One region of the Hydrogenovibrio marinus genome, then DNA from elsewhere that is predicted to be linked to it. Evidence: predicted binding sites of a transcription regulator. Region 1 holds the regulator's gene; the other holds the start of a gene.
What was found. Region 1 encodes PhoB, which activates phosphate uptake and scavenging genes when phosphate is short. Its sites were predicted from a motif close to GNNTGTCATAAAACTGTCANAT; they were not measured.
Positions count from the first base shown of each region.

Region 2: the regulator PhoB is predicted to act here: its motif matches at 3,287-3,308, upstream of pgm (phosphoglucomutase (alpha-D-glucose-1,6-bisphosphate-dependent)).

Region 1 covers NZ_AP020335.1:742,401-752,465, forward strand. The annotation lists gene HVMH_RS03390 (branched-chain amino acid transaminase) at 1-115, shown strand, start outside; gene HVMH_RS03395 (zinc-finger domain-containing protein) at 140-331, shown strand; gene HVMH_RS03400 (putative transporter) at 438-1,445, opposite strand; gene glnA (type I glutamate--ammonia ligase) at 1,616-3,022, opposite strand; gene phoU (phosphate signaling complex protein PhoU) at 3,688-4,428, shown strand; gene phoB (phosphate regulon transcriptional regulator PhoB) at 4,435-5,130, shown strand; gene phoR (phosphate regulon sensor histidine kinase PhoR) at 5,151-6,452, shown strand; gene HVMH_RS03425 (inorganic phosphate transporter) at 6,471-8,042, opposite strand; gene HVMH_RS03430 (2Fe-2S iron-sulfur cluster-binding protein) at 8,410-8,661, opposite strand; gene HVMH_RS03435 (DsrE family protein) at 8,805-9,338, opposite strand; gene HVMH_RS03440 (BolA family protein) at 9,440-9,742, shown strand; gene HVMH_RS03445 (hypothetical protein) at 9,744-10,065, opposite strand, start outside.
Region 2 covers NZ_AP020335.1:2,343,087-2,353,151, reverse strand. The annotation lists gene HVMH_RS11120 (protein adenylyltransferase SelO) at 1-1,214, shown strand, start outside; gene HVMH_RS11115 (VOC family protein) at 1,223-1,576, opposite strand; gene pgm (phosphoglucomutase (alpha-D-glucose-1,6-bisphosphate-dependent)) at 1,600-3,240, opposite strand; gene HVMH_RS11105 (DUF2607 family protein) at 3,564-3,905, shown strand; gene HVMH_RS11100 (TonB-dependent receptor plug domain-containing protein) at 4,092-6,218, shown strand; gene HVMH_RS11095 (methyl-accepting chemotaxis protein) at 6,275-8,905, opposite strand; gene HVMH_RS11090 (DnaJ C-terminal domain-containing protein) at 9,149-10,065, shown strand, end outside.

The DNA.
Region 1 (10,065 bases):
TCAAATCGGTTCAGGCTCTAGAGGACCGGTAACTGAGTTGTTGCAAACGAAATATTTTGATGTTGTGCATGGCCGTTCTGCCAAACACATGGATTGGTTAACGCCAGTCGCTTAAGATTTACGTTTTAAGAGAGAAGATATGTCGAATCAAACTGTTGTAAAAATAACCTATGATGATGTTCCTTTAACTTGTCCGATGAAAGGACAGGAGCAATGGAACTCTCACCCGAAAATCATGCTGCCGATTGAAGAAACCGGTAAATCAAAGTGTCCATATTGTGGGGCGGAGTATGTGCTGGAAGGATGGGATCCTAATCATAGTTCTCACTAATGGTGTGACACTTCCCCCAACCTGGTAGATTTTGCTGGGATGAATGAAAAAGCCCCGAAGTTGGAAACAATCTCGGGGCTTTTTTATTGGATCAAATATGGTTCGTTTAAACAGAATAATCTTTTGGTGTGGTAACCAGGTTAGGGTGATTCGGTTCAATACCATGTATCAGGTGTTTTTCAAACTCGTTCAAACGTTTCACCACTGAGATGAATTTGGTGATATCTGTCCATCTGTCAATCAAGTAGGAGAAGCTGTCATTTACTTTTCCGAATGCATTCCCGGTTTGAGTAACAATCCCTAAAGAGATTACGCCGGTAAAGAGTGAGGGTGCCATCAATAAATAAGGCAGAATAATCATCACTTGGCTATAAAGCGTACTCCAAAGTGTAAAGTAGGAGTAGTGGTTGAACATGCGGAAATAGTTTGTTCTAAGTCCGGTGAAGAGTTCTGTCAAGGAAGGAATGTTTGCAAAAGCTTTGTCATCCTCAGAGTAAACAAGTTGCTTCCGGTAGGCGGCTTCAACACGTTGGTTGTTATACTCCAGGCCTGGAAGCTTAATCCCCACGACATAGGAAATTAGTATTCCACCAATGGATGTGATTAAAGCAATCCATACCAGTGAGCCTTCAATATGGTCTAAATAAGGTAAAGTCACTTTGCTAGAGAGTGTCCAGAGAATTGGAATGAAGGCGATTAGTGTTAGGGCAGCTCGAAACATGCCCAGCCCTAAACTTTCCAGGCTCTTTGCAAACTCATAAGTGTCTTGTTGGATACGCTGTGAAGCCCCTTCTATAGTGTGTGGAGAGTTTTCCCAATGTGGCAGGTAGTGAAAGGTAATTGCTTGACGCCAGCGGAAAGAGTAGTGCTGTGCAAAGTAAAAGGCGAACATGGCGATAAAAATGTATGGGATAGCGATGTAGGTGAATTCAATCATGCTGTGCCAAAAAGCTTGGATGTCATTGGCTTTCTGTAGGATGTCGTAAAACTTACCATACCAAGAGTTCAGAAGTACTGTCAGATAGACTTGAAGCCACGTGACAGAAACCAACAGGAATATACCTCCCCAAGCCCATAGAGCCCATTCCTTGCGCCAGAAAAAACTTTTTAACATTGATTGTCCTTGTCTGATTTTATTTTGTTGCCCAGTTTAGTGGATATTTCAGTATGGCAGAAGCCTTGTTGTTGTATTTTCATAATGCATTCAGCGTTTTTAAAACGTTACTTGGGTTTCAGGTATAAAAAAACCCGCACGAGGCGGGTTTTTTAGCAGTCGAATGTCGATTAGCTTGAATAGTACATATCGAATTCGATTGGGTGAGTTGTTGCACGGAAGCGAGTAACTTCTTCCATTTTCAATGCGATGTAAGAATCGATTGCATCATCAGTGAATACACCACCTGCTTTCAAGAAGTCACGGTCTTTATCCAATTCAGACAAAGCTTCGTCTAGAGATGCACAAACTGTTTTGTAAGTTGCTTCTTCTTCTGGAGGAAGATCATATAGATCTTTCTCTGCAGGCTCGCCTGGATCGATCTTGTTAAGAATTCCGTCTAGACCAGCCATCATTGAAGCTGCGAACGCCAAGTATGGGTTTGCAGTAGGATCTGGGAAACGTAGCTCAACACGACGTGAACGCTCAGAAGGTGCGTATGGAATACGGATAGAAGCAGAACGGTTTTTGCCAGAGTATGCCAGTAGAATTGGCGCTTCGAAACCAGGAACCAAACGCTTGTAAGAGTTTGTACCAGGGTTAGTGAAAGCGTTCAATGCACGAGCATGCTTCATCAAGCCACCAATGTACCAGATTGCTTCTTGAGAAAGACCTGAGTAAACGTCACCAGCGAAGATGTTTTTACCATCTTTAGACAAAGACATGTTGATATGCATACCAGAACCGTTATCACCAACGATTGGCTTAGGCATGAAAGTCGCTGTTTTACCTAGCGCTTGGCATGTGTTATGTACTGCATATTTCAAAATTTGAACTTCATCAGCTTTTGCAGTCAAAGTGTTACCTGCAACCGCTAGCTCACATTGACCCCCGTTTGCTACTTCATGGTGGTGAGCTTCTAGTTTAAGGCCCATTGCTTCTGCCATTGCGCAGATGTCAGCACGTACTTCATGAAGTTGGTCAACTGGAGGAACTGGGAAGTAACCACCTTTAACTTTAGGGCGATGACCCATGTTACCGCCTTCATAAACTTTTTCCGTGTTCCAAGCGGCTTCATTACCATCGATTTTAACGAAGCTACCAGACATGTCCGCGCCCCAGCGAACATCGTCGAAAATAAAGAATTCAGGTTCTGGACCGAAGAACGCAGCATCAGCAACACCAGTTGATTTTAGGTAAGATTCTGCTTTCTTAGCGATACCACGAGGATCTTTTTCATAAGATTCCATGGTTGCTGGTTCAACGATCATACAACGAATGATAAGTGTTGGATCGTTTGTGAATGGATCCATGAAGAAACCGTCTGTTTGCGGCATCAATAGCATGTCTGAATCGTTAATGCCTTTCCACCCCTGGATGGAAGAACCGTCAAATGTTTCACCATCGGCAAAAAAGTCTTCGTCAACTTTTGATGCTGGAATCGTAACGTGTTGCTCTTTACCATGGGTGTCAGTGAATCGAAGATCAACCCACTTAACGTCGTTGTCTTTCATTAGGTCAAAGATTTCTTGTGACATGCTGTGTCCTTATCGTTGTGTTAAGAGCGCAAAAACAGCGCTGTTTTTATAGATTTAAACAGGCAAAATGATAGCTTGAACTGTGCCAAAATTCCAATTATTTTTTTGAATAACATAAGTGTATGAAATGTAAGAAAAAAGGATGTTCTTTGATGATGCGAGGTGATAATGAAAAAAGCTTACAATGCATCAAAATGGTGCAAATAAAATTCTTTTTTGGGGCGTAATAAAACTGTCAAGTTTACCTTGAAAGTTTAACCTACTTGTCATTTCCGTAAGCTATATTTCTTGGCGTAACTCATAGGTTAAGGGTTTCGTGTTTTTACGTATATTTTTTGCGTATTGGTTTCCAAGTGAACGAGTGGGTTCATATTTTACGAAATCATGGCATTTTTTGCTGTCAAATCGCGTCTATTCAGACAAGAATCTACATAGAGCAAAGAAGTTTTATTTGAAAAATACGAAACCTAAGTTTACATTACTTCGATAAGACCTGCTTTGTGCATAAAGAAAAAACTATATGTGCGCTACGTAGCCTGTCAGAACAGGGTGTAAAGCCGGAGTGCTATCAAGTTTTTGGAGTAAGTGCAAACATCAAGCCATTGCTTTGTTTGCGGGTGTTCTGGATAGGCAGGCAGGTTTTAGAATTTTAAGAGGAAAGGTAGATGGACAAAAGAGAATTTACATCACACATTTCGGGTGAGTTGAATCGCAACCTAGAAGATTTGTTTAACCATATCTTGGAAATGGGTGGTTTGGTCGAGAGCCAGTTCGAAGGGGTGATGATGGCTTTGACTGAGAGCAATGTTAATCGTGCACAAGAAGTTATTTTGTTGGACAGAGCTGTCAATAATGCGGAAATGGTGATTGATAAGCTTTGTGCAAAAGTCTTGGCAAGACAGCATCCTACAGCATCTGACTTAAGACTGATTATCGCGACGATTCGTATCGCGATTGACTTGGAGCGTATCGGTGATGAAATCGTTAAAATTGCCAAAATGGTGCTAACTTTTGCAAATGAACAAGTTGATAATTGTGCGATTTTGCCGGGTTACATTCCGTTGATTGATATGTCTAACCGTTCCATCAATATGTTGCACGATGCACTGGATGGTTTTGCGCGCGTTACAACAGAAGCTTCTTTGAAGTTAATTCAAGAAGAAGAAAGTGTTGATAATATCTACAAAGATGCGTACAAAGACGTTATTGATGGGTTCAAGACATCACCTGAAAATGCAGCATGTCTTGCAGAAATTTTAATTACGCTTCGTGCGGTAGAACGTATTTCAGATCACGCACGCAATATCGGTGAAAGTATTATTTACTTGATTAAAGGTAAGGACGTGAGAGAATTGGATAAAGCAAGCCTAGTAGCCTTTATCAATTCATTTGATCACGAGGGTTAAGACAAGATGTCAGATCGCCATACCGTGTTGGTTGTTGAAGATGAAGCCGCAATCCGAGATATGCTGAACTTCACTTTATCAGCAGCCGATTTTAACGTTATAGAAGCGCCGAATGCCGAACAAGGCTGGAACTTACTTTTAGAACACAAGCCTGATTGTATTATTCTAGACTGGATGCTTCCTGGTACATCGGGTGTTTCTTTAGCGCAAAGAATTCGTCAACATGATCAAGTCGGTCATACTCCGATATTGATGTTGACGGCAAAAGGTGAAGAAAACGATCAAGTAAAAGGCTTTGAAGCCGGGGCTGATGACTACGTCGTTAAGCCTTTCTCTCCGCGTGCGTTAGTGGCAAGGTGTCATGCATTGCTTAGACGTCACATGCCGGACAAGCATTCTTCTGAAGTTATTAAAGCAGGCACGCTACAGTTAGATTTAAGCAGTTATCGTTTCACAGTCGATGGTGAGGAGGTGAAGCTTGGTCCTACTGAATTTAAGTTGATGCACTTCTTTATGACACATTCGAATCGTGTCTATACTCGTTCACAATTATTAGATCATGTCTGGGGTGAAAGCATTATCGTTGAAGAAAGAACGGTGGATGTTCACATTAGACGCCTTAGAAAAATCTTAGAGCCTGTTGGTGCTGCTAACGTTATCCAAACCGTTAGGGGTGCAGGTTATCGTTTTTCTACAGAATAATCGCAAGTAGGTTTGTCACATTGACCGAAAGTGTATCAAGAGAACTCACCTGGACAATTGCAACCCTTTGGGGGGCACTTTTCATTGGTTGGCTGATTGAAGATTATGAGATTGCCGTTGCAGGCTATCTGGTTTTTTATCTGGCACGTCATTTCTATAGTTTAAGAAAGTTTGAGCTCTGGATAAAAGGAAGCTCAAAAGCACCTTATCCACCAGGGTCAGGTTTTTGGTCTGAAATAGGCTACCTGGTTTCGAGAAAACAGCGTTCGCTGGAAAAGTTAGCAGAGCTGCAGGCAAATAAGTATCAGCAATTGCAAGCGGCGTCGATGTCAATCCCTGATGCCATTGTCTCCATTGATCCCAATGGCAAAATCGAGTGGTTTAATGCAGCTGCAAAGCGTTTATTACACTTGAGACATTCAGACGTTACCCGTTCTTTGGAGCCCTTGGTCAGGGTGCCGGAATTTATAGCTTATCTTAAAAATGAAGATTATTCAAAGCCGCTTATTTTGCCTTCATTTAAAGGGATGAAGCGTGTCTTGAGTGTGTCAGTTTTTGAGTACTATCAGCATCACCGTTTGATTGTCATCAAAGACATCCATGAGTTATACAATCTGGCGCAGATTCGTAAAGACTTTATTGCCAATGCTTCGCATGAATTGAGAACACCTTTGACTGTATTTAATGGCTATCTCGAAATGATGATTGATATGCCGACGCAGGATGTGACTTGGCAGAAACCTTTAGAACAGATGCATAAGCAATCTTTAAGAATGCAGTCTATTATCAATGATCTGTTGACTTTGTCTGCAATGGAATCCGAGACGTTGACAGAAGACAGACAGGTGGTGGATGTGCCAGCCATTCTGGGAGGGTTGCAGCAAAATGCAGGGCTGATCAGTGCGGACAAGCATCAGTTTACATTTGAAGTCGAAGAGGGTTTAAAAATAGTGGGCTATCTGATGCCGCTAACCAGTGTGTTCACAAACCTTATTTCCAATGCCGTGCGCTACACGCCTGAAAACGGTCGCATAACGGTTCGCTGGTATCAAACACAAAAAGGTATTTTCTTTGAGGTAGAGGATACAGGTATCGGCATTGCTCAAGAACACATTCCTAGAGTGACTGAACGTTTCTATCGTGTTGATACAGCAAGGTCTAGAGATACTGGTGGCACAGGTCTTGGCCTAGCAATCGTAAAGCACATTCTTGAAAGACATCAGGCAGTGTTAACTATTCAAAGTCAGATACGTGTTGGCTCGAAGTTTACCTGTCGTTTCCCATTGGATTTGAAAGCGGATGAGAAAGCAGAGGAAGTTTAACTTCCTCTCGCTCCAGTATTACGGCACCATAATGCCGCGAATCGTAAAATAAATAAGTGCTGCAAGGAATGCAGAAGCCGGTACGGTAATCAGCCAAGCGGCGACGATTTTCAAGAATGCAGAGCGCTTAACCAATTCTTTTTGATAAACCTTGTTCAGTGACTTACGTTCTTTTTTCGTAAGCTCCACCGAGGCTTTATGTTGCTTAAGCTCTGCTAACATGTGTTTCTTCTGAATCAAGCTGGCACTGGAAAATTGCTTAATAAATTGATCTACATCTGTTTGACCTAAGCTTTGATAGTGCTCACGAATTTTTTGAATGGTTTTTGCATGATTGCGTTTCAGATATTCTCGTAAGAAACCAACACCGAAAATCCCACCCACAGCAATGTGGGTCGAGCTTACCGGTAAGCCTAACTGAGAAGCGACTATGACTGTAATTGCGGCTGACATGGCAATAGAGAAGGCTCTCATTTGATCCAAGTCGGTGATTTCTTCACCAACGGTTTTGATCAGTTTAGGACCAAAGAGTGCCAAGCCTAAGCTGATACCCAATGCGCCGATTAACATAATCCAAAGTGGAATGTTGGCAGTAGATGCGACACCGTCGTGGGCTATAGCATCATTAATAGCGGCAAGCGGGCCCACTGCATTCGCGACGTCGTTAGCGCCATGGGCAAAACTGAGAAGGGCTGCTGCAAAAATAAGTGGAATGGTGAAAAGTGTGTTGACACTAGCCTTTTCATTTTTCATGGCGCTGGCCTGCTTTTTCATGACCTGTCTTAAGACTAGATAAACCAAAACCGCAATACAAAAGCCAATCAATGCAGCGATAGAAAAGTCAGTTTTCCAAATCTTTTTGAAGCCTTTTAGGATGATGTATGTCGAGAAAGCCCAAGCCATAATGGCAATCAAAAGTGGGAGCATTTTTCTAGCAGCCGCAACCATATCTTCTTGGTAGGTGATGCTGCGTTTTATCCATAGTAGGAAGCTTGCGGCAATGATGCCTCCGATAACAGGAGAGATGACCCAGCTTGCGACGATGGATCCCATTCTATCCCAGTTCGCGATATCCCAGCCTGCTGCTGCAACGCCAGCGCCTAAAACGCCGCCAACGATGGAGTGCGTGGTGGAAACTGGTGCGCCAAGCGCTGTGGCGACATTAAGCCAGATAGCACCAGACAACAAAGCCGCCATCATCAACCAAACAAACGTATGTCCATCCTTGATTAGTGCGGGGTCAATAATACCGTTTTTAATTGTGTTGACGACATCGCCGCCAGCAATTAATGCTCCGGCAGACTCACAGATAGCTGCGATGATAATGGCGCCCGCCAGGGTGACGGCTTTTGAGCCGACAGCAGGACCGACATTGTTGGCGACATCGTTAGCACCGATGTTCATTGCCATGTAGCCACCAATCATCGCACCGACGACCAACTCAATGCTGAAGCTGCCGGAACCCACGTGTAGGTTGGCAGAAAAAATCATGATGAAGATGATAAAAAGAAGTGCGGTTCCGAGACGAAACATCTCTCGGCGACTTTTTAATGTTGCGTCTTCAATTTCATTTATGTTTTGGAATTCCATGAGATGACTTGGTTATGAATACTTAGTGTGCAAATTGTAATCAATTAAAGATGGTTTATGACAAAAATGTGACAAAAAATATTTATTGTAGGCGTTTCGTCGAGTTTGCAGATGTTCTGTCATCGAAATGTCATTCAAGCTTAACATTCCGTTTGGGTTTCTAAGACAAAATATTTGTTTTGAATTTTTACTTGGGAGAGTAGGTGTGAAGCGAATTGTTATGTTTACCATTGGTGTATTAAGTTCTTTGGCTTCAACGCAAGCGATATCGCAAACAACTCAACTGACTTCTGGTGACAAGAACAAGGTTTATTGCAACTTTACCAGATAATTGCATGGCCTTATTGTGAATAAGGCCGAAAGCGGTTTAGATTAATTCTATTTTAATATCACTAATCGGAATGACACTACAAGTAAGAATGTGGGCTTCATCCGTTTCATAAACGGTATCTTGAATATTCTCGACTTTGCCGGATAACAATCTTACCTCACAGGCTCCACAGTTTCCGCCTCGGCAGCTATAAGGCATATCAAACCCAGCTTCATCTAAACATTCTAATAATGTAAATTGATCTTCAAACTCACATTCTCCCTGACCGACTACGGTGATTTTGTGCATGGTGTTTCCCTATTGTTTATTTCAATTCAATCAAAGTTATTTTAACAGATTACGCTAAAACGATAAGTTAGGTTTGTGAAATCTGATTAGCTCTATAAAAACAAAAAAGGAGCCTGTTTAGCTCCTTTTTAGATTGGCTGGTGTTACCAAACCAATAGCTTATAGCCGTGCTCTTGAAGTGCCATCAGAGCGGCGGCGCCGACTTGCGCGTACTCAGCAAAAGGACGAATATCTTGGTCAGTCCAGCCAATAGTTTTCATGGTGTTACCACAGGCAATCCAGCGCACGTGATAGTCTGTTGCAAGACTTTTGACGCGAGCATAGATTTCTGGCGGAACTTTACGCTGAGGGTGTTTTGCTAAAACATGAATACCAGGCCCGATGGCAACGACAGCAATAGCAACATTGTCCCCAAATTCAGTAATCATCGCTTGAATAGAGTTCAAAATATGTGTTTGATAATCTGGGTCGGATTTGTTCCACATATAAACCGCTTTGTGTTCTGGTGGGTCACCTGGAAAACGATCGCTTGGAGGAGTCTGAAGTTCTGGAAAAACCTTTAGAGTATGATTGGCCGGATTGGTTATTTCTGCATAGCCAGATAGCGGAATCATTAGCAGCAGAACCAAAGAAAACAGATTGAATCTGAAGAATTGAGTGCTGGCGATATGTTTCATATCAAGTCCTTTATGGGGTTTGATGAAAAATTTCAAGTTTATTGCTTTTAGTCTAAACGTTATTATATAGCGAATTATTCCAAATTATGATTGAGAAAAGAATGAGTTTACAGAGCGCAATAGAGTCAAAAATAGAAAGTACATTTCACGTTAATTATCTGAATATGGAAAATGAAAGTCACATGCACTCAGGGCCCGCAACAGAATCTCACTTCAAGATGACATTGGTAGCAGAAGAGTTTGAGGGATTATCTAAAGTAAAACGACATCAAGCTGTGTATAAGGTATTATCGGAAGAAATGCCAAAATTTCATGCGCTGGCATTGCACACGTTTTCACCAAAAGAGTGGTTGGAATCTCCACAAGTTTCAGACTCGCCGCTTTGTCGAGGTGGTGGAAAGTAAATTACTCTTCTGGTTCGTGGTTGGGGTCGGTTTCAGGGTGTTTTAGTCGCCAGATATAAATGAACTTTTCGCGGTCTAGCTTGTTTTGCAAGAGTTTCATTGCGGCGATGTACTGTTCGATATAGATGAAGTTTTTTCTACGTACGGTTTGCCATAAATGGCGATATTTTGTCGGTAAAAAGTCGTTGAAATGCGGTAGTAATCCATACTCGCCTTCAACGGCTTCAATGCGTTTCATGGCTTCTATACGGGCTAGATTTTTAAACTTGCGCTCGTATTGATCTAGCATTTGTCCAATGAGAAATACGAAAGTAGCTCCGATG
Region 2 (10,065 bases), 890 kb from region 1:
ATCCCGATCTGGGTGACGGGCGAGGTTTGTTATTGGGTCAATGGCGGGATAACAGTGGTCAGGCATGGGACTTTCATCTCAAAGGCGCCGGGCGTACGCCTTACTCACGTCGAGGTGATGGTCGCGCCGTTTTGCGCTCCACTATTCGTGAATATCTTGCTTCGGAAGCTTTGAATGGACTTGGTGTTCCAAGCACTCGTGGATTAGGGATTGCCACCAGTGACGAGCCGGTGCAACGCGAAATTGTCGAACCTCGTGCTACCTTGATTCGTGTTTCTCATACCCATATCCGTTTCGGGCATTTCCAGTTTGCGGCATCGAAGGGAGCGGCACATATGGAAACCCTGTTGAACTTTGTTGTGCAAAAGCATTATCCAGAGCATCAGCAGGATTCCCTTGAAGACAAAGCCTGGGTCGTGTTGCATCAGGCGTGTATCAAAACCGCGAAGCTGCTTGCAAAGTGGCAAACCGTCGGTTTCAATCATGGCGTGATGAACACCGACAACATGTCGATTATCGGTGAGACTTTCGACTTCGGACCCTTCGCCTTTTTTGATGATTTCAAAATCGACTTCATTTGCAACCACTCCGATTATGAAGGCCGTTATGCCTATAACCAACAAGCACAAATTGCCTTGTGGAATTGCAAAGTATTGGCAACCTGTTTTGATGGATTACTCACTGAAGAGCAAGCTCAACAGGCAATGGAAGACTTTGTACAAACTTACAATCGCGCGTATCTGGAAGACATGATAGCGAAGCTGGGGTTGGAAACGGTTCAAAACGGTGACAAGGAATTGATTGGTGATTTGTTGGTGTTGATGGACGAGTTTCAGGTGGATTACAGTCTGTTCTTCCGCCGTTTGGCAAAGTGGCAAACGGATAAAGAAAGTGAATTGTTTGAGTTGATTCACCCAGAGCAATTGCCCGTTGGCTTCAGCCAATGGTTCGATAAATTTAGTGTGCGAGTCGAGCAGGAAGGTGTTGATTTGTCGGTTTGGCGTGAACGCATTCTAAAAGCGAATCCGTCGATTGTTTTGCGCAATTACATTGCACAACAAATCATCGAAAAAGCTGAGAGAGGGGATTATGTCATGCTGAATGAATGGCTGATTGCTTTGCAAAGCCCATTTGAAGAGCACCCCAACCTGGCAGATTTTCAACAACCGCCACGCCCTTATCAAAAGGGCATGAAGTTGAGTTGTTCATCATAAGTCTTGTGTTATTTATCTGTCCAAACCGCAAACTCATTGCCGCTGGGTTCGATAAAGTGGAAGCGTCGACCGCCCGGGAAAGAGAAGATAGGCTTATTGATTTGCGCACCGTTATTTTCGATTTTAGCGAGAGATTTTTCCAAATCTTCACTGTAAAAAATCAACAAAGCACCACCTGCAGCTTGGGTGCTGGTCAGTTTTGAACGGTAAAACCCACCGTTGATTTCTTCGCTGGTGAATGAACAATAGTCGATACCGAAATCGGTGAATTTCCAGTCAAATACCGCATGAAAAAAAGTCTTGGTAGCTTCTAAATCATAAGCTGGGTATTCAACGTAGTTAAGTCTGCCATGTTGTTTCATTGTGCTTTCCTTTCTTATATTTTTTATTTCAACGCATCAGAGACGATTGCTTGTGCCTCTTCTACGATGGCTTCTAGGTGTGCTTGGCTTTTAAAGCTTTCTGCATAAATCTTATAGATGTCTTCAGTACCGGACGGACGCGCCGCAAACCAACCGTTTTCGGTAGTGATTTTCAGTCCGCCAATCGCGGCACCGTTGCCCGGTGCATGGGTGAGTTTTGCCGTGATTTCCTCGCCTGCCAAGTGACTTGCTTTGACCATGTCTGGTGACAGATTGCTCAAGATTGCTTTTTCTTCACGATTTGCCGGCGCATCAATACGGGTGTAGATTGGGTTGCCGAATTGTTGGGTCAGTTCCTGATACAACACGCCCGGGTCTTTACCTGTGACGGCAGTGATTTCCGCCGCCAATAAATTCATGATGATACCGTCTTTGTCGGTGCTCCAAGTGGTGCCATCCAGCCTCAAGAAAGAAGCGCCGGCGGACTCTTCACCACCAAAGGCGTATTCGCCGGAGACCAAGCCATCTACAAACCACTTGAAGCCAACCGGCACTTCCGATAGGTTTTTACCAAGCGACTGCACCACTCGATCAATCATTGAGCTGGAGACCAAGGTCTTGCCGATTTTGACATCATTCGACCAATTTGGACGATGTGTACAAAGATATTGAATGGCCACCGCAAGGTAGTGGTTAGGGTTCATTAGTCCGGCCGATGGGGTAACAATCCCGTGGCGATCGACATCTGGGTCATTACCGAAAGCAATGTCGTAGTTGTCTTTGAGTTGAATCAAGCTCGCCATGGCATAAGGAGACGAACAATCCATACGAATTTTGCCATCTTTATCAACGGTCATGAAGGAGAAAGTCGGGTCGACTTTGTGGTTAACGATGTCCAGATTCAATCCATAGTAGTCGGCAATTGGCTGCCAGTAGTGAATCGCTGCGCCACCAAGTGGGTCAATGCCTAACTTCAAGCCTGCGTCTTTAATCGCCTGCATATTCACGACTTTATCAAGGTCTTTGACATAAGGCATAATCAAGTCAGCCTTGGTGACAAATTCTGACTCTAAAGCATCCGCCAAATCCATCAGGTCAGCTTCTTCCATGCCGTTACGGATGATTTCATTTGCGCGGGCTTGAATGATATTGGTCGCATCCGAATCCGCCGGTCCACCATTAGGTGGGTTGTATTTGAAGCCGCCATCCTGTGGTGGATTGTGTGACGGGGTGATAATCACGCCATCCGCCAAACCATCGGTTTTGCCTTGGTTGTAAGTCAGGATCGCATGAGAGATCACAGGGGTTGGCGTGTAACGCCCATTGTCTTGGATGATGATATCAACGCCGTTGCCTGCAAACACTTCAATCGCGGTGGCATGCGCCGCTTCGGATAGGGCATGGGTGTCCATACCAATATACAGCGGGCCATTGATGCCTTGCGCCGTACGGTATTCAACAATTGCCTGAGACACCGCAGCAATATGCGTTTCGTTAAAGGTACATTTACTGGAGCAGCCTCGGTGACCGGAGGTGCCAAAACTCACGACCTGATCCGGGTTATTTACATCGGGAACCAAGGTGTAATAGTCGGACACCAGTTTCGGGATGTTTTCAAGAATCGTATCTGGCGCTGGCTTTCCGGCAAGTGGCGAAATCGGCATGAGGGTTCCTTTTTTGCGTTCAATTTCGTTTGATTATAGTGATTTGAAGTGACGTTTGCATGACTTCGTGTTTTAAGGGCAGTTCTAATAACGCCAAATAAATTCTGCGGGGCTTAGCCAAGTTTGCCCGCTCTGTGTTGTGAACCTTTGCAAGGTCTAGACATTGCTGCAGCTTCACGCCTTGATCTGACAAACTTGGCGTTGCCATAACTTATTTGGCGTTATTAGAGCTGCCCTTCAGTCTGAAAATCTGCCAGGTTGGGGGTATAAAAGTTTTTTGAAAGTTTCAAATAGGGGTTGACGGGTTTGCTAAAATTGAAAACATGAATCAGTCACTCATTAAACTTTCAACGCTACGCCGAGCGCTTCAATCCGCTTGGCATTCCGGTCGCATGGTGTCGCGCATTGCGGTACTGTTGGCGTTGTTTTTGTTCGCCAAAACGGCGGGGCTGATTCATGATGAGGTTCACCCTTTCCATCATCATACGGATCAGTGTGAAATCTATCAGGCCATGGCGCATCCAGTCAGTGATGATGTCTATGAAGTCGAGTTACACCTTTTCAAACCTGTCTACGCCCTTCAAGCCTCTGAAGCGGTTTCACAGGTTTACACCACAACCTATCCTGCCTTTTGGGGGCGTGCCCCACCATTCCTGTCGGTTTAATTTTTTATTGTTGTTTTCTTGCGTTGAGTCGTAACACGAAAGTGTTCGTCTAGTGTTTGCCGTGTGTGCAGCACTTGCGTGTCACGTGAGAAAACCGTGTTGCCTTGCCTCGTTGAGTGATTCCGAGGGAGGGAAATCTATCCGCTTTGTGTGGAGCAGAGTCGATGAACCGATATAGGAATTTTTATGAAAACAGTTTTTAAAAAGAAGTTGTTGGTTGCTGCTGTCAGTAGTTTGATGATGGCGCCGGTGTCTAATAGTTCTGCTGCTGATCAATTGAGTGAAATCAAGGTCAGTGAAAAGGATGATCAAAAACATGAATCTCGCACCGTTCAGGTGAAAGATTCAATTGTGCATACGGATGTGATTTCCGCCAAAACCATTGAGAAAAAACAGGCGGGGTCGCTAGAGCAGGCAATCAAGGATGAACCGGGAGTCGATGTTCGAACCGAGTGCTCGGTGTGTGGGGCCAAGCGTGTTTCTCTGAATGGTCTGAAGGGAGAACATACCACTTTGATGATTAACGGTGTGCCCAATAGTTCGATTTTGGAAGGGTTTTACGGATATGACGCGATTCCGATGGCTGGCGTGACATCAGTGGAAATCTCTCGGGGTGCCGGGGCGTCTTTGATTGCGCCGGAAGCTATTGGTGGTGTCATCAATGTAGTGACTGCTGCGCCAAAAGACGATAAGTTGTCGTTGGATTTGTCTTTGGGTACGGATGGCTACAAAAAATACCAAGTGGTCGGAACCAAGATCAGTAAGGACAAGCGTACGCAAATGATGACCGGTGCGCAAACCGATAATATCGACCAGTACGACGGTGACAATAATGGTGTCAGTGAATCACCGAAGCTGACCAATCATAGCGTGGTGGCGCAAATCTGGCATCAAGCGGATAAAGACCGATTTGAAGTACGTTTGGCGGATCAACGTTCTGAAATGTTCGGCGGGCCGATGGTTGGTATTTTGGCCAAATCTGAGTCTGATGCCAAAACGCAAGCCGTTGGTACCAGTCCCGGATTTATTGGCGATAACATTAATAATAGACCCAATACCGCAGGTGGTGCGACCACGGCACGAGACTTTGTAGAAAACGTCGTCACGACCAAGCAGGAAGTCACGGGAACATGGTCTCGTGACGTTAATGCTCAATTGACGACCAATCTGACAGGGTCTTATGTCAAAACCAACACAGATGATATCTATGAAGGTACGACTTATCAGGCTGATCAGAATATCTACTATGTCGATGTTCGTGCCGACTATTATCCGTCTTTGCAGCATGCTATCACCGTAGGGACGGATTTCAAACACGACAAGATGTTATCGGTTTCGACGGGGGGAACCTATCCTGCCAACGATTCTTATGACAAGAAATCCAACGGGCTTTATGTCAGAGATATCTGGACACCGAACCAGCGATTGGAAGTCGCCGCTGCGGTACGTATGGATGTGATAGACGTCAATTTCCTTGAGCAAAACCGTAAGTTCAACGATACGATTGTGGTGCCGAGACTGCATGTTCGTTACGACCACAATTTTAACTGGACGTCGCGTTTTTCCGCAGGAATGGGGTATCGCGTACCGTTACAGTTCTTTGAAGCCGAGCATGGTATTCTCGACAATGGCTTCAAGGTAGCGGTCGATAAGTTGGAGAAATCTCAATCTGCTCGTTATGAATTAGCTTACTCGGGCGCTAAAACTACTATGAGCACTAGTTATGCCTGGACGGCAGTGAGTAATTTGGCGGCAATCGATTCCGACAACTATACCGTGCCGACGCTGATTTCCACGCATGGAACAGGGCATGTTCAGCACGCGGATATCAATGTCAGCTACCAATTGACGCATGACTGGACATTGGGTTCATCATTGGAGGGTTTCGTGTATGACAAGACCTACCGAAAAACCTTCAGTGTGATCCCGATAGAAAGTCGCTTGCGCTTGATGGCAGACTATGATGGACACGGTTGGCAAGGTAACCTGACGCTGACGGGAATTGGTTCTCGTAAGTATTCGGACTACCCAACAGCAGCCTATGACAAGCATTACGACGATAACGCCATGACCAAAAGCAAAGGCACGAAGTCTCCTGCTTACTTCACTGCGGATGTGAAAGTCTCGAAAGACATTAGCAAGGAATGGAAGGTCTATGCAGGTGTGAATAACTTGTTCGACTATACACAGATCGGCACAGGAGATTCACCATTGTATTATGACAATACAGGCACTAAGACTTGGGATACCGGCCACATCTGGGGACCACTACGTGGGCGCGTTGTTTATGGCGGGGTGAGAACTGAGTTCTAATCCAATCAATACAAGAACTGTAATCAAAAAAAGAGGCCATTACGGCCTCTTTCTTTTTAGTACTCTTGTTCTCCATCTGCCAAGAGAGGAGTGTTTTTTGTTGGGTTGGAAGATTCATTTTTTACTTCCGCCTCAATGGTATCGAGCAATGCAATGATTTGGTTGGATATCTGTTGAACCTTGTTTTTGTGTGTGGCAGCAGTTTCTTTGTCGCCGATATCGTATGCATCCAATGTTTTACCAACTTCAATATGCATTTGGTTGTGATTTTCGATCAAATCCTGCATTTGAGGAATATAGTCGTATTTCTTGCCATCGCCCATCAACCATTTTCCTAAAGCGCACAGGTCATTTCTACGCGCGGTTTCTTTGTTGATGTCCGTCTCGAGACCAGACATCAGGTTTTCAATCTTAACGTTCCAAGCACGATGTTTCTGCTTGGCATCTTCAAAGTCGAGATTCGCCAAGCCGATACTGTGAGTGGCATGTGCATCTGCATTTTTACTGATTTGGAAACGATTGACGAACTGTTCTTGGTTATGAGCTTGTTCGCTCATGTTTCCTGCCGTTGCTGAGAGTTGCTCAACCAACGCGGCATTTTGTTGGGTCATTTGATCAAGATGCGTGACCGCAGTATTGATTTGGTTCACGCCTCTTGCCTGTTCGTTCGTCGTAGTTGAAATTTCCTGTACCAAGTTTTCCACTTCTCGAATTTGGTTGACCATGGTCGAAAAGACCTCATTGGTTTGCTCTACCAACTCTGTTCCAGTTTTGATTTGGGCAGTTGCAGTGTGAATAAGCTGGGAGATTTCTTTGGAGGATTCCGCAGATTTTTGTGCGAGCGATCGCACTTCACCAGCCACGACGGCGAAGCCTCGGCCATGTTCACCAGCGCGGGCTGCTTCGACCGCGGCATTGAGAGCAAGTAAATTTGTTTGGAAAGCAATGCTATCGATAACACTGGTGATATCTCCAATCTTCTGACTGACCTCATTGATATTTTGCATGGCTTCAATGGTTTTTGCCATGACTTCAATCCCTTCAGAAGCTTCGGTGCCTGCGATATGGCTCAACTGGTTAGCTTTTTCAGTATGTTCTGCAGATTGCTGGATAGTAGCGGTCAACTGCTCCATACTGGCAGCGGTTTCTTCCAAGGATGCTGCTTGTTGCTGGGTTCTTTCCGATAAATCTTCACTGGCTTGAGCCACTTCTGCTGCCATGCCGCCGATTTCGGCAGACCCCTGTTTTACTTTTCCTAGTGTCAACTCAATATTGCGCAGTGCATTGTTGATGGCGGTTTTCATGGCCAGTACTTCACCTTCAACGTCAATATTCATTCGTCCGGTCAAGTCACCATCACTCATACTTGAAAGGATTCCGCTTAAGTTTTGGGTGATGGAAGAGAAGTTCTCTAACAAGTGGTTGATGGAGTTTGATAGCTTCAATTCAAAGCCTTTTAAGCCTTTGGTATCAATACGATCTCTTAATATACCGTTGGAAGCATTTGCGACAAGATGCTCGATATTGTCTTCAATTGCCAGTTGTTCGGTCATGTTCTTCCATTCGGCGACGGTGCCTATACGATGGCCTTGTTCGTCGAAAATAGGGTTGACCACTAAGTCGATTTTGATTTGTCCAATGGTAATGCGAGTTTCAAAAGTTTCTTTCAGATTTTCCAGCAGGTTTTGCTGATGGCGCGGATCTTGATGGAAGATATCGATATTGTGTCGCAATAGATTGTGGATATCAAATTGCGGAAGTAGTGCTTTGATTTCCGGTTCGATGTCTTTGAACATTTCAATAATGGCATCGTTCACAAAGATAATACTACGGAAACGATCCGTGACCATCACGTTGGCGGAAGAGGATTTTAATGCAAGCTCAATCCGTCTAGCATTGGTCAGAGCCTCTTTGACGTCATCGATATCGGTTCCCAAACGGATTTGCATTGACTTCAATCGGTTGAATATTCCGCTGATGAGAGAGTTACCTTTCACATGAATCGGATATGAAAAATCACCTTCGGAAATCGATGTGATGGCCGAGCTTAGTGATTTCAAGCGTTTGCTGTAGTTTAGATTGAGAGCAATCAGAGCTAAAATCATTAAAACGTCAAAAGCTTCAAATAACGCTTTGTGTGCATCGAGAATAAGAGAACTGAAAATGGATGCCAGTAACAACGTACTGATAATAATAGTGAGCGTCGTGAGATTGTAGTGGGATAATAAATCCAGTTTTTGAGTGGGGGTCTTTGGAACACCGTCTTCCAGCACGATTTTACCAGAAGCAATGGCTTTATAGGCGACTTCGGCTTGCTTGATTTGCGTGTCGGATGCTGGTGTACGTACCGACATGTAGCCGGAAATTTGTCCTTTTTCGAATATAGGCGTTGCGTTGGCGACGACCCAGTAGTGATCGCCATTCAATCGCCGGTTTTTGACGATTTGGCTCCAAGGCTTACCGGCTTGAAGCGTGTGCCAAAAATCTTTGAACACTGCGGGTGGAACATCCGGGTGGCGTAGAATATTATGGGGTTGTCCGACTAAATCTTTCCAGCTGTAACCACTGGCTTCAATAAAAGCCTCGTTGGCACTGGTAATATTGCCGAATTTGTCCGTGCGGGAGACGATAACCGTTCCTTCTGGAAGAGGGTATTGCTTTTGTGTGACAGGTCCATTGTCTTTCATCGTCATCATCTCCTGATACGTGTGAACGCAAGTACGTGTTTTTAATCATACAAGAAAAAAATAAGGAAAAATATATACAAAAAGTAGGGTTAATTAATTTTTTGTTAGGTGAGATGAGGCGCGATATGCTAAACGTGTTTAAAATAGATAGCAACAAAATATGCCTGGAACCCTTGAAAACAAAATATTTGACTATATTTTGAAGGTATTCAGATTAAAGAGATTAAAGAGATTGAACGGATTATGGAGTATAAAGATTATTACGAAATTTTGGGGGTAGAGCGAAGCGCTAGTGAAGCGGAAGTCAAAAAGGCTTTCCGAAAACTGGCGGCGAAATACCACCCGGATAAGCCTTCAGGTGATGAAGCCAAGTTCAAGGAGATTAACGAGGCGTACGAAGTGCTTGGCGATAAGGAAAAACGCCAGATGTACGACCAATTAGGGCCGAATTACCACAATGGTCAAAACTTCCAGCCACCGCCAGGCTTTGACGAAATGTTTGGTGGGTTTGGCGGGTTTGGTGGTGCACAAGGTGCCGGTGCCAGCGGTTTTTCAGACTTTTTTGATTCGTTGTTCGGCGGCGGATTCCAACAGACAGGTGGTCGTGGTGGGTTCGGCGGTAGACACCAACAGTTTCAGCAAAAAGGTGAAGACCAGACTGTAAAAGTATTGGTATCGCTTGAAGATGCTGTGCATGGAGCGGAAAAGTCTTTAACGATTCAGATGCCGATGCAGGGACGACAAGGCGGTTTTTCGCATCAGCCTAAGAGTTTGAAGGTCAGAATTCCAGCAGGAGTGAAACAAGGTTCTCGTATTCGTCTGACAGGTCAAGGTCTGCCAGGGTACGGCGGCGGGCCAAATGGTGACCTGTATCTGGAAGTGGACTTGCAAAACCATCCTTTGTTTAAGGTTGATGGCGATGATGTGATCTTGAATCTACCCTTAACGCCTTGGGAAGCTGCATTGGGAACCAAAGTTGAAGTTCCGACTTTGAAAGGGAAGGTAGCGATGAGTATTCCTGCGGGAACACAGTCGGGCGCCAAACTACGTATCAAAGGGCGAGGCCTTGGTAAAGCTGAAAAGGCGGGAAATCAGTATGTTTCAATTCAGATTCATACACCACCGGCAGATACTGAAGAAGCCAAAGCTTTTTACGAAAA